Regions from separate parts of the Pseudocitrobacter sp. CD920760 genome, predicted to be linked through region 1. Evidence: predicted binding sites of a transcription regulator. Region 1 holds the regulator's gene; the other holds the start of a gene.
What was found. The regulator PurR, encoded in region 1, represses purine synthesis genes. The targets are predictions, from matches to a motif close to CANGCAAACGTTTGCNTG.

Region 1 (5,610 bases):
TTTTGCAACGCGGCTCGGCAGCCATAACCGCCGACCAGGAACGCGATAGTCTGTGGGACGTAGCTCAGGCCAATCACCGTTGGGCTGTAGCCCATGGCATTGAGAATAAATGGCGAACCGGTCAGCCAGGCAAAGAAGCTGGCGGAGCAGGCGGCGTAGATAAGTACGTTGCCGCGATAGTCCTGACTGCGCAGGAGTTTCATAAAGGTCAGTTTGTTTTCACTGACCGCGTTCTTTTTATGTGCGGGTTTCAGGCGCAGGGCCGGAATCATCAACATAACGGTGATGATAAACAGGGTGGCAAAGATGGCCTGCCATTCAAAATGATGCAGGATCCAGCTTCCCAGTAACGGTGCCAGCGCCGGAGAAAGCCCGACCAGCGGCATGATGGTGGCAAAAATACGGTTAGTCCGCTGTGCCGGAAAATAATCCGTCACCATAGCCTGCCAGGTCACTGCCGCAGCGCAGACTCCAACGGCTTGTACAAAACGCAGAATCAGCAGGGTGGTGGCATCACGAACCCACAGCATACCCAGACAGCCAAAGGCGAAGATGGTCAGACCAATCAGCAGAACAGGCTTGCGGCCATAACGATCTGAAAGCGGCCCCCAAAGCAGCTGCGCGAGAGCAAACCCGGCAAGGAACAGACTCAGGCTGGCGCTGACAGCCGCTGCCGGCGTTTGGAGATCGTTTTGAATCACGGCGAAGGCCGGAAGATACATATCGGTGGCCAAAAAGCCTAATACGCTCAGGCCGGCGAGCCAGACTAAAAATCCTTTCCCAGGTTGCATAAAAACGCCTTTTCTTGTTTTGGAAGAGGCTGAGAGTGTAGAGAGTGAAATTTGCCTTGTGAAACGCTAATATTTGCGTGTTGGTTTCAAAAAATTTGTGAGCAGAAAATGTGGTCTGAATATTCACTGGAAGTCGTGGATGCCGTTGCGCGGAATGGCAGCTTTAGTGGCGCGGCAAATGAGCTGCACCGTGTACCTTCTGCAATCAGTTATACGGTACGTCAACTGGAGGAGTGGCTGGCGGTTCCGCTGTTTGAACGTCGCCACCGGGATGTAGAATTAACCCCCGCCGGGGCATGGTTTTTGAAAGAGGGGCGTTCTGTTATCAAAAAAATGCAGATCACCCGTCAGCAGTGTCAGCAAATTGCTAATGGCTGGAGAGGGCAGTTGGCCATCGCGGTGGACAATATCGTAAAACCAGAGCGCACCCGACAGATGATTGTCGATTTTTATCGCCACTTCAGTGACGTAGAGCTGTTGGTGTATCAGGAGGTATTTAACGGGGTGTGGGATGCACTGGCGGATGGGCGCGTTGAGTTAGCGATTGGCGCGACGCGCGCGATTCCCGTGGGGGGGCGCTATGCGTTTCGCGATATGGGCATGCTGAGCTGGCAGTGTGTGGTAGCCCGTACGCATCCGCTGGCGCAGATGGCGGGGCCGCTCAGTGATGACGTGTTGCGCAACTGGCCGTCGCTGGTGCGCGAAGATACGTCACGTTCGTTACCTAAACGTACTACCTGGTTACTGGACAACCAGAAGCGGGTCGTGGTGCCTGACTGGGAATCGTCAGAAACCTGCTTATCCGCAGGATTATGCGTTGGCATGGTACCAGAGCATTTTGCGCGACCGAAGATAGATAAAGGTGAATGGGTTGCTCTGGAACTGGAAAACCCGTTTCCCGATGCGGCCTGTTGTCTGACCTGGCAGCAAAACGACAGTTCACCGGCGCTAAGCTGGTTACTCGAGTATTTAGGGGACAGTGAAACGCTGAACAACGAATGGTTGCGAACGCCCGATTCGAGCGTCCGCAAAGAGGCTTAACGGCGGTAATCGCGGAACGGGCCGTCGGCCACGGAACGGCGTTCAATCAGGCGCGGGTGCACTTCAATGGACTGCGACTCTTCGCGTTTACTGACAATTCGGTCCATCAGCATATTGAAGGCGGTTTCCCCGAGGGAATCCTTCGGCTGGTGGATGGTGGTCAGCGCCGGGGTAAAGAAACGCGAGTTGCGCACGTTGTCGTAACCAATCAGCGAGATATCCTGCGGCACGCGCAGCCCCATTTCGTCTGCGGCGCACAACGCGCCCATCGCCATGACATCGCCACCACAGAAGATAGCGGTAGGGCGCGGATTCTGGGACAGTATTTGCTGCATCGCGCGATAGCCGGATTCCGGTTCGAAATCGCCCTGCACAATCCAGTTTTCCGGCACCTTGATCATCATCTCTTCCATGGCTTTCATAAAGCCAGCCAGACGACCTGCGCCGGTATTGCGCTCCAGCGGGCCTGGGATCACGCCAATTTCGCGATGCCCACGTTCCACCAGATAACGACCAGCCATATAGCCGCCTTCGAAGGCGTTATCGATAACTGAGTCGGTAAAGTCAGCTTTCGCTTCGCCCCAGTCCATAACCACCATCGGAATATGACGGTACTCTTCCAGCATCTGCAGCAGCGAATCCGGATATTCGGAACACATCACCAGCAGGCCGTCCACGCGCTTCTGCGCCATCATGGAGAGATACGCGCGCTGTTTTTCAAGGTTGTTCCACGCATTCCCGAGGATCAGGGTATAGCCTTTCTGGAAGCAGTTCTTCTCAACGGCTTCAATAATTTCTGCAAAGTAGGCAGCTTCACTGCTGGTCGCCAACAAACCAATGGACTTGGTGTGATTGACCTTCAGGCTACGGGCCACGGCGCTGGGAGAGTAGTGCAATTCTTTGATTGCCGCCCACACCGCTTCACGCGTCTCTTCGGCGACAAAACGCGTCTTGTTAATCACATGTGATACAGTTGTAGTGGAAACGTTTGCGCGCTTCGCTACATCTTTAATAGTTGCCATTCCATCTCACTCCAGACCCGGGCCTGCCCCTGATCGATTCAATACGAAAACGTTTGCCTTCACTCACCCTGGCGCAATGTTATAAATTGCGGTTCGCCGGGAAAACGACACAGGACGACAGGAGGGGGTCAATGGCCGATACACTTTTTAATAAGCGTCGAATTTTGTCTTATCTTTGCCAAAAGTGGAAGCGCAAAATCGGTTATTGCGTGAAATCCGGGAAGATTTTTGCGAATAAGTGTGCAAAAATGACATAGCTCACTTTTGGTGTGGGGATAATAAGGAGAAAAATTGATGAGTACCGAACTGAAGATGTCAATTACCACCACGGTTATTACGCTGGCGCTGATCGTGGCTGCCGCGCTGACCGCCGTCCTGCATTAACCCATCCTAAAGGGAGAGGCTGCTCTCCCTCTCTGAGATTGTTATCAATTCAGCAAAAATATTTTGCTAATTTGTTCACTTCTGTTTTTTTGTGATTGATGTCATGCTTTTGCTATCTGTTGTCACGCCGCCCTGCGTTTGCGGCAAACCGGAGTCAAAGCATGAAAGTGAATTATCCCTTACTGGCGTTAGCCGTAGGCGCATTCGGGATAGGTACCACCGAATTTTCGCCGATGGGGCTATTACCCGTTATTGCCAAAGGGGTTGATGTCTCGATTCCTGCCGCAGGTATGTTGATCAGCGCCTACGCCGTAGGTGTCATGGTTGGCGCGCCGCTGATGACGCTGCTACTCTCACATCGCGCACGCCGCAACGCCTTAATTTTCCTGATGGCGATTTTTACCCTGGGTAACGTCCTTTCTGCTATCGCCCCGGATTACACCACGCTGATGCTGTCACGCATTATAACCAGCCTCAACCACGGCGCGTTCTTTGGTCTGGGGTCGGTGGTTGCCGCAAGCGTGGTGCCAAAACATAAACAAGCCAGCGCGGTAGCGACCATGTTTATGGGGTTGACCATCGCCAATATCGGTGGCGTTCCGGCGGCCACGTGGCTTGGGGAGACCATCGGCTGGCGCATGTCGTTCCTGGCGACGGCAGGGCTGGGCGTAATTGCAATAATCGGCCTGTGGTTGTCGCTGCCGAAGGGCGGGGCGGGTGAGAAACCAGACGTGAAACGTGAACTGTCGGTGCTGGTACGCCCACAGGTATTGTCTGCGTTGCTCACGACCGTACTGGGCGCTGGGGCGATGTTCACGCTCTATACCTACATTTCTCCGGTTCTGCACACCATCACGAATGCGACGCCTGCCTTTATCACATTAATGCTGGTACTGATTGGCGTGGGCTTCTCAATCGGTAACTATCTTGGCGGTAAATTTGCTGACCGTTCAGTGAGCGGTACGCTGAAAGGTTTTCTGCTGCTGTTGATGCTGATTATGCTGGCGATCCCGTTCCTGGCGCGTACGGAAATCGGCGCGGCGTTCAGTATGGTGGTGTGGGGCGCGGCGACCTTTGCGGTGGTGCCACCATTGCAGATGCGCGTAATGCGTGTTGCGCACGAAGCGCCGGGGCTCTCTTCTTCGGTAAACATTGGCGCGTTTAATCTCGGCAATGCGCTGGGTGCCGTAGCTGGTGGCGCGGTGATCTCCGGTGGACTGGGTTACAGCTTTGTGCCGGTAATGGGGGCGATTGTGGCAGGGTTTGCGCTGCTGCTGGTCTTCTTCAGCAGCCGTTCACAGGGTGAAGAGGCCGTGGTCAGCCAGTAACAAAAACGCAGAAGGGGATACCCTTCTGCGTCATTTCTTTATGCCGCCAGATTCTCAGCAACAAACTTCCAGTTTACCAGCGCCCAGAAGTGCTCCAGATAGCTCACGCGCGCATTGCGGTAATCAATATAGTAAGCGTGCTCCCACACATCTACCGTCAGCAGCGGTTTGGCATCCGTGGTCAACGGCGTACCCGCGTTAGAGGTAGAGACAATCGCCAGGCTGCCGTCGGCTTTTTTCACAAGCCAGGTCCAGCCAGAACCGAAGTTCTTCGCGGCTGCATCGCTGAACTGCGCTTTAAACTCAGCAAAGCTACCGAAAGCACGGTTGATGGCTTCTGCCACTTCACCGGTCGGTTCGCCACCGGCGTTCGGTGCCAGGCAGTGCCAGTAGAAGGTGTGGTTCCAGACCTGCGCTGCGTTGTTAAACACGCCGCCTTCAGAGGTGCGAATGATCTCTTCCAGCGATTTGCCTTCAAACGCCGTCCCTTTCACCATATTGTTCAGGTTGGTGACGTAAGTCTGGTGGTGTTTCCCATAATGATATTCGAGCGTCTCGGCAGAAATGTGCGGTGCCAGAGCGTCTTTGGCATACGGTAATGCAGGTAATTCGAACGACATTGCTACTCTCCTTTTTATAGTTAATATCCCCAGTAACCCTGTACTGAGTGTGGATAGAGTAGCAAATTAAAAGGTGTGATAAAAGAGAAGGTTACCCTGCCAGCAACGTGGCAGGGCAGGGGTTAGCGGATGGTTTTCGGCGTCATCACGCGGCGTGCGCCGACGTAGTGGCGATCCCAGTAGTCTTCACTGAGCGAGGTAATTTGAATATCGCGCCCGGTACGCGGAGACTGAATAAACTTCCCGCCGCCGATATAGACGCCAACGTGATCGGCGGTGCCACGGCCACGCGTGCGGAAGAACACTAAATCGCCGCTCTCCAGCTCACCACGGTCAATCGCACGGGCATCGCGCAGGTGGTACATTTCATTAGCGGTACGTGGGATCCGGAATTTCACCAGATCTTTATACGCGTAATACACCA
Region 2 (5,610 bases), 760 kb from region 1:
CGGGCGAGAAAGATGCGCTGGTGGTCATGAAAGGCACACTGCACGAAATGCCAGTGGTGGCTGCGGCATTCGAATTCGCCTTTATGGGCGGTTCGATGGGCTCCGTGGTCGGCGCGCGTTTTGTCCGTGCGGTTGAGCAGGCACTGGAAGATAACTGCCCGCTGATTTGCTTCTCCGCATCCGGCGGTGCGCGTATGCAGGAAGCGCTGATGTCGCTGATGCAGATGGCGAAAACCTCTGCGGCGCTGGCGAAAATGCAGGAACGCGGTCTGCCGTACATCTCCGTACTGACCGACCCAACCATGGGCGGCGTATCGGCGAGCTTCGCGATGCTGGGCGACCTGAACATCGCTGAACCGAAAGCGCTGATCGGCTTTGCCGGCCCGCGTGTAATCGAACAAACCGTTCGTGAAAAACTGCCGCCGGGATTCCAGCGCAGTGAGTTCCTGATTGAGAAAGGGGCAATCGATATGATTGTTCGTCGTCCGGAAATGCGCCTGAAACTGGCGAGCATCCTGGCGAAGCTCATGAATCTTCCGGCGCCACATCCGGATGAAGCCCACGAAAGTGTGGTGGTACCGCCGGTACCGGATCAGGAACCAGAGGCCTGATAATGCAAAGGGCAGGGCCAGACGGCGCTGCCCTTTTTGCTTCTCATCACCGTTAAAGAAATCGCGGGCACCATGGACAACAAACTTATTCCTCAGGCCACGTCGCCCCTGGCTACGTGGCTTTCTTATCTGGAACACCTCCACACCAAAACTATCGACCTCGGTCTGGAACGCGTGGGCGAGGTGGCTGCCCGGCTGAATGTGCAAAAGCCAGCGCCATTTGTTTTTACCGTTGCCGGAACCAACGGCAAAGGGACCACCTGTCGGACGCTGGAAGCGATACTGACGGCGGCGGGCTTCAAGGTCGGCGTTTACAGTTCTCCGCATCTGGTGCGTTATACCGAACGCGTACGCGTGCAGGGCGCGGAACTCGCAGAAAGCGCGCATACGGCGTCGTTTGCCGCTATTGAGCAGGCGCGTGGCGAAATCTCTTTGAGCTATTTCGAATATGGCACGTTGTCGGCGCTGTGGTTGTTTAAACAGGCCGGGCTGGATGTGGTTATCCTTGAAGTGGGGCTGGGCGGACGACTGGATGCGACGAATCTGGTGGACCCGGACGTGGCGGTCATTACCAGCATCGCGCTGGATCACACCGACTGGCTGGGGCCGGATCGCGAAAGTATTGGCCGTGAAAAAGCCGGTATCTTCCGTACCGGGCGTCCGGCGGTTGTGGGTGAACCGGATATGCCGACAACAATTGCTGATGTGGCGCGTGAAAAGGGCGCACAGCTGTTACAACGTGATATTGCCTGGCAGTATGGCGTGGACGCTGAAAACTGGTGGTTTAGCGATGCGACAGGCCGCCTGAACACATTGCCGTTGCCACAGGTGCCGCAGCCGAACGCCGCCACTGCGCTGGCGGCACTGCGGGCCAGTGGACTGAACGTCAGCGAGCAGGCCATTCGTGAAGGCATAGCCAGCGCGATTCTGCCGGGACGCTTTCAGACTATCCAGACCTCGCCGCGCGTGATTCTGGACGTCGCCCATAACCCGCATGCTGCCGCGTATCTCGCCGGGCGTCTCAAATCTGAGCCGCTGACCGGGCGCGTTCTGGCGGTTATTGGTATGCTGCATGATAAGGATATCGCCGGTACGCTGGCGTGTCTGGAAGGTATTGTCGATAGCTGGTATTGTGCGCCTTTAGAAGGGCCGCGCGGGGCCACCGCTGAAGAGCTGGTGAAACACTTACGCGCAGGAACCGTCTACGCCAGCGTGGCGCAGGCGTGGCACGCGGCAATGGCCGATGCCGGGCCAGAAGATACGGTGCTGGTGTGTGGTTCATTCCACACGGTAGCGCATGTAATGGAAGAGTTAGACGCGGGGAGAACCGGTGGCAAGTAAGTTTCAGAACCGCTTAGTCGGGACAATTGTGCTGGTAGCGCTGGGCGTCATCGTGCTGCCAGGGCTGCTCGACGGGCAGAAAAAACACTACCAGGATGAGTTTGCCGCGATCCCGTTGGTGCCAAAACCGGGCGACCGGGATGAGCCCGATATGCTGCCGACGGCGACGCAGGCGCTGCCTGCGCAGCCGCCGGAAGGCGCGGCGGAAGAGGTGAGGGCGGGCGATGCGGCAGCACCGTCGCTCGATCCGGGGCGTTTTGCCGCAGCAAACAATAATGGCATCGATCCTGCGCCGGAACCGGTGGAACAACCGAAGCCAAAACCAAAACCGGTTGAACCGCCGAAACCGAAGCCGCAGCCAACGCGTGATGTCGCCAGCGAGCAAATCGCCGCCGCGACCGAAACGCCGCCAGCCAAACCGACGCCAGCTGAAAAAACGGCCCCGGAAGGGAAGGCGTACGTTGTGCAGCTTGGCGCGTTGAAAAACGCCGACAAAGTAAATGAGATTGTCGCGTCGCTTCGCGGTGCGGGCTATCGCGTCTACACGTCGCCTTCCACGCCGGTTCAGGGTAAAATTACCCGCATCCTGGTGGGGCCTGACGCGTCGAAAGATAAGCTGAAAGGCTCGCTTAGCGAGCTTAAGCAGCTTTCCGGGCTGAGCGGGGTGGTGATGGGGTATTCGCCGAATTAAAGGCGACCCCTCACCCTAACCCTCTCCCTCAGGGAGAGGGAACCGATCGAGCACGATGTAAAGTTCGGTGCGTGCTTTCTCCCTCTCCCTGAGGGAGAGGGCCGGGGTGAGGGGATTAAAAACCCCCTCCATAAGCGATGGCGTTGAACATTTTTTCAGCGCCTTTTTTATTTTCGCAGGGAAAGGAAATCCCTACGCAAACGTTTTCTTTTTCTGTTAGAATGCGCCCCGAACCGGATGACAGGGCGTAGCATCGTGGGACACATATGGTCTGGATTGATTACGCCATTATCGCGGTAATAGGTTTTTCCTGTCTGGTTAGCCTTATCCGTGGCTTTGTTCGTGAAGCGTTATCGCTGGTGACATGGGGCTGTGCCTTCTTTGTCGCGAGTCATTACTACACTTACCTGTCCGTCTGGTTCACGGGCTTTGATGATGAACTGGTTCGCAACGGGATTGCTATCGCGGTACTGTTTATCGCGACGCTTATCGTCGGCGCTATCGTTAACTACGTTATCGGTCAACTGGTGGAAAAAACCGGTTTGTCGGGAACGGACAGAGTGTTGGGCATCTGCTTTGGTGCACTGCGCGGGGTGTTAATCGTCGCCGCCATTCTGTTCTTCCTCGATACCTTTACGGGCGTTGCGAAAAGCGAAGACTGGCATAAATCGCAGCTTATCCCGCAGTTCAGTTTCATCATCAGATGGTTCTTTGACTATCTGCAAAGCTCGTCAAGTTTCTTGCCCAGGACATAAGTCCTGAGATGTGGCTTAACGAGGAAAAGACGTATGTGCGGTATTGTCGGTATCGCCGGTGTTATGCCGGTCAACCAGTCGATTTATGATGCGTTAACGGTGCTGCAGCATCGTGGACAGGATGCCGCGGGCATCATCACCATTGATGCGAACAACTGCTTCCGTTTACGCAAGGCAAACGGGCTGGTCAGCGATGTCTTTGAAGCTCGCCATATGCAGCGTATGCAGGGCAATATGGGGATTGGCCACGTGCGCTACCCAACCGCTGGCAGCTCCAGCGCGTCTGAGGCGCAGCCTTTCTACGTCAACTCCCCGTATGGCATTACGCTTGCCCATAACGGCAACCTGACCAACGCGCACGAACTGCGTCAAAAACTGTTCGAAGAGAAGCGCCGCCACATCAACACCACCTCTGATTCCGAGATCCTGCTGAATATCTTCGCCAGCGAACTCGACAATTTCCGCCATTATCCGCTGGAAGCCGATAACATCTTCGCCGCGATTGCCGCGACTAACCGCCAAATCCGTGGCGCTTACGCCTGCGTGGCGATGATTATCGGTCACGGCATGGTCGCCTTCCGCGACCCGAACGGTATCCGTCCGCTGGTGCTGGGCAAACGCGATATCGGCGATGGCCGTACGGAATATATGGTTGCTTCCGAAAGTGTGGCGCTCGATACCCTGGGCTTTGAGTTCCTGCGCGATGTCGCGCCGGGCGAAGCGGTGTACATTACCGAGAAGGGCCAGCTCTTCACCCGCCAGTGCGCGGACAACCCGGTCAGCAACCCGTGTCTGTTCGAGTACGTCTATTTCGCGCGTCCGGACTCCTTTATCGATAAGATTTCCGTTTACAGCGCGCGTGTAAATATGGGCACCAAACTCGGTGAAAAGATTGCCCGCGAGTGGGAAGATCTGGACATCGATGTGGTGATCCCGATTCCGGAAACGTCCTGCGATATCGCGCTGGAAATTGCGCGTATTCTGGGTAAACCGTATCGTCAGGGTTTCGTGAAAAACCGCTACGTTGGCCGTACCTTTATCATGCCGGGCCAGCAGCTGCGTCGTAAATCCGTACGCCGTAAGCTGAACGCTAACCGTGCCGAGTTCCGCGATAAAAACGTCCTGCTGGTTGATGACTCCATCGTGCGCGGCACCACCTCAGAGCAGATTATCGAGATGGCGCGTGAAGCAGGGGCGAAGAAGGTGTATCTGGCGTCAGCCGCACCGGAAATTCGCTTCCCGAACGTGTACGGTATCGACATGCCAACCGCCACCGAGCTGATTGCCCACGGTCGTGAAGTTGACGAAATCCGCCAGATCATTGGCGCAGATGGTCTTATCTTCCAGGATCTGGACGATCTGATCGACGCGGTACGTGCAGAAAACCCGGATATTCAGCAGTTTGAGTGTTCGGTGTTTAACGGGATTTACGTCACCAAAGATGTCGATCAGCAGTACCTCGATTATCTCGATTCCCTGCGTAACGACGACGCCAAAGCGGTGCAGTTGCAGAACGAAGTGGAAAACTTAGAGATGCATAACGAAGGTTAACGCGTCTAACGCCAGGGAAACCTGGCGTTTTCTTTTCTGTACCCCCAATCCTATCCCTCTCTTTTCGCAGTAATTTCGCCTTCCTCACATTTTTCAGAATCCGTTTTTCAATAGTGTGAACAAACCGGATAAACATCACTGCCATAAATTTTATAGTAGCGCCCATTAACCATTTTTAATATGTGGATAATGCCAATTAGGGGTTAATGGGGTGGTAAGAAAAACTGCTTTCATTGGTTACAAAACCCTCTCGACCCTTCGTTTTGTCTATATGGCGGAGTAGTATGCTGCCAATAACCATAAAATAAATGTGGTCAATGGTGCGCCTTTTGCAACCTGCGAGAGGTGCAGGAGAAACCCAAGTCTTCGTTACGGAATAACAACAAGATGACTGGAGATAACACCCTCAGCACTTCTCATGGCGTTAACCGCCGTGATTTTATGAAGCTTTGTGCAGCGCTGGCCGCCACGATGGGGCTCAGTAGTAAAGCGGCCGCCGAGATGGCCGAATCAATCACCCGCCCGCAGCGTCCGCCGGTTATCTGGATTGGCGCGCAGGAGTGTACCGGATGCACGGAATCTCTGCTCCGCGCTACCCACCCAACCGTCGAAAACCTCGTGCTGGAGACTATCTCTCTGGAATACCACGAAGTACTCTCCG

Region 2: the regulator PurR is predicted to act here: its motif matches at 2,837-2,854, upstream of cvpA (colicin V production protein).

What each region holds. Positions count from the first base shown of each region.
Region 1 covers NZ_CM173490.1:2,900,112-2,905,721, reverse strand. The annotation lists gene punC (purine nucleoside transporter PunC) at 1-791, opposite strand, end outside; gene punR (DNA-binding transcriptional activator PunR) at 900-1,832, shown strand; gene purR (HTH-type transcriptional repressor PurR) at 1,829-2,854, opposite strand; gene cydH (cytochrome bd-I oxidase subunit CydH) at 3,149-3,238, shown strand; gene AC1MKH_RS13565 (MFS transporter) at 3,400-4,566, shown strand; gene sodB (superoxide dismutase [Fe]) at 4,605-5,186, opposite strand; gene AC1MKH_RS13555 (C40 family peptidase) at 5,309-5,610, opposite strand, start outside.
Region 2 covers NZ_CM173490.1:3,662,039-3,667,648, reverse strand. The annotation lists gene accD (acetyl-CoA carboxylase, carboxyltransferase subunit beta) at 1-611, shown strand, start outside; gene folC (bifunctional tetrahydrofolate synthase/dihydrofolate synthase) at 684-1,952, shown strand; gene dedD (cell division protein DedD) at 1,942-2,643, shown strand; gene cvpA (colicin V production protein) at 2,910-3,398, shown strand; gene purF (amidophosphoribosyltransferase) at 3,432-4,949, shown strand; gene hybO (hydrogenase 2 small subunit) at 5,337-5,610, shown strand, end outside.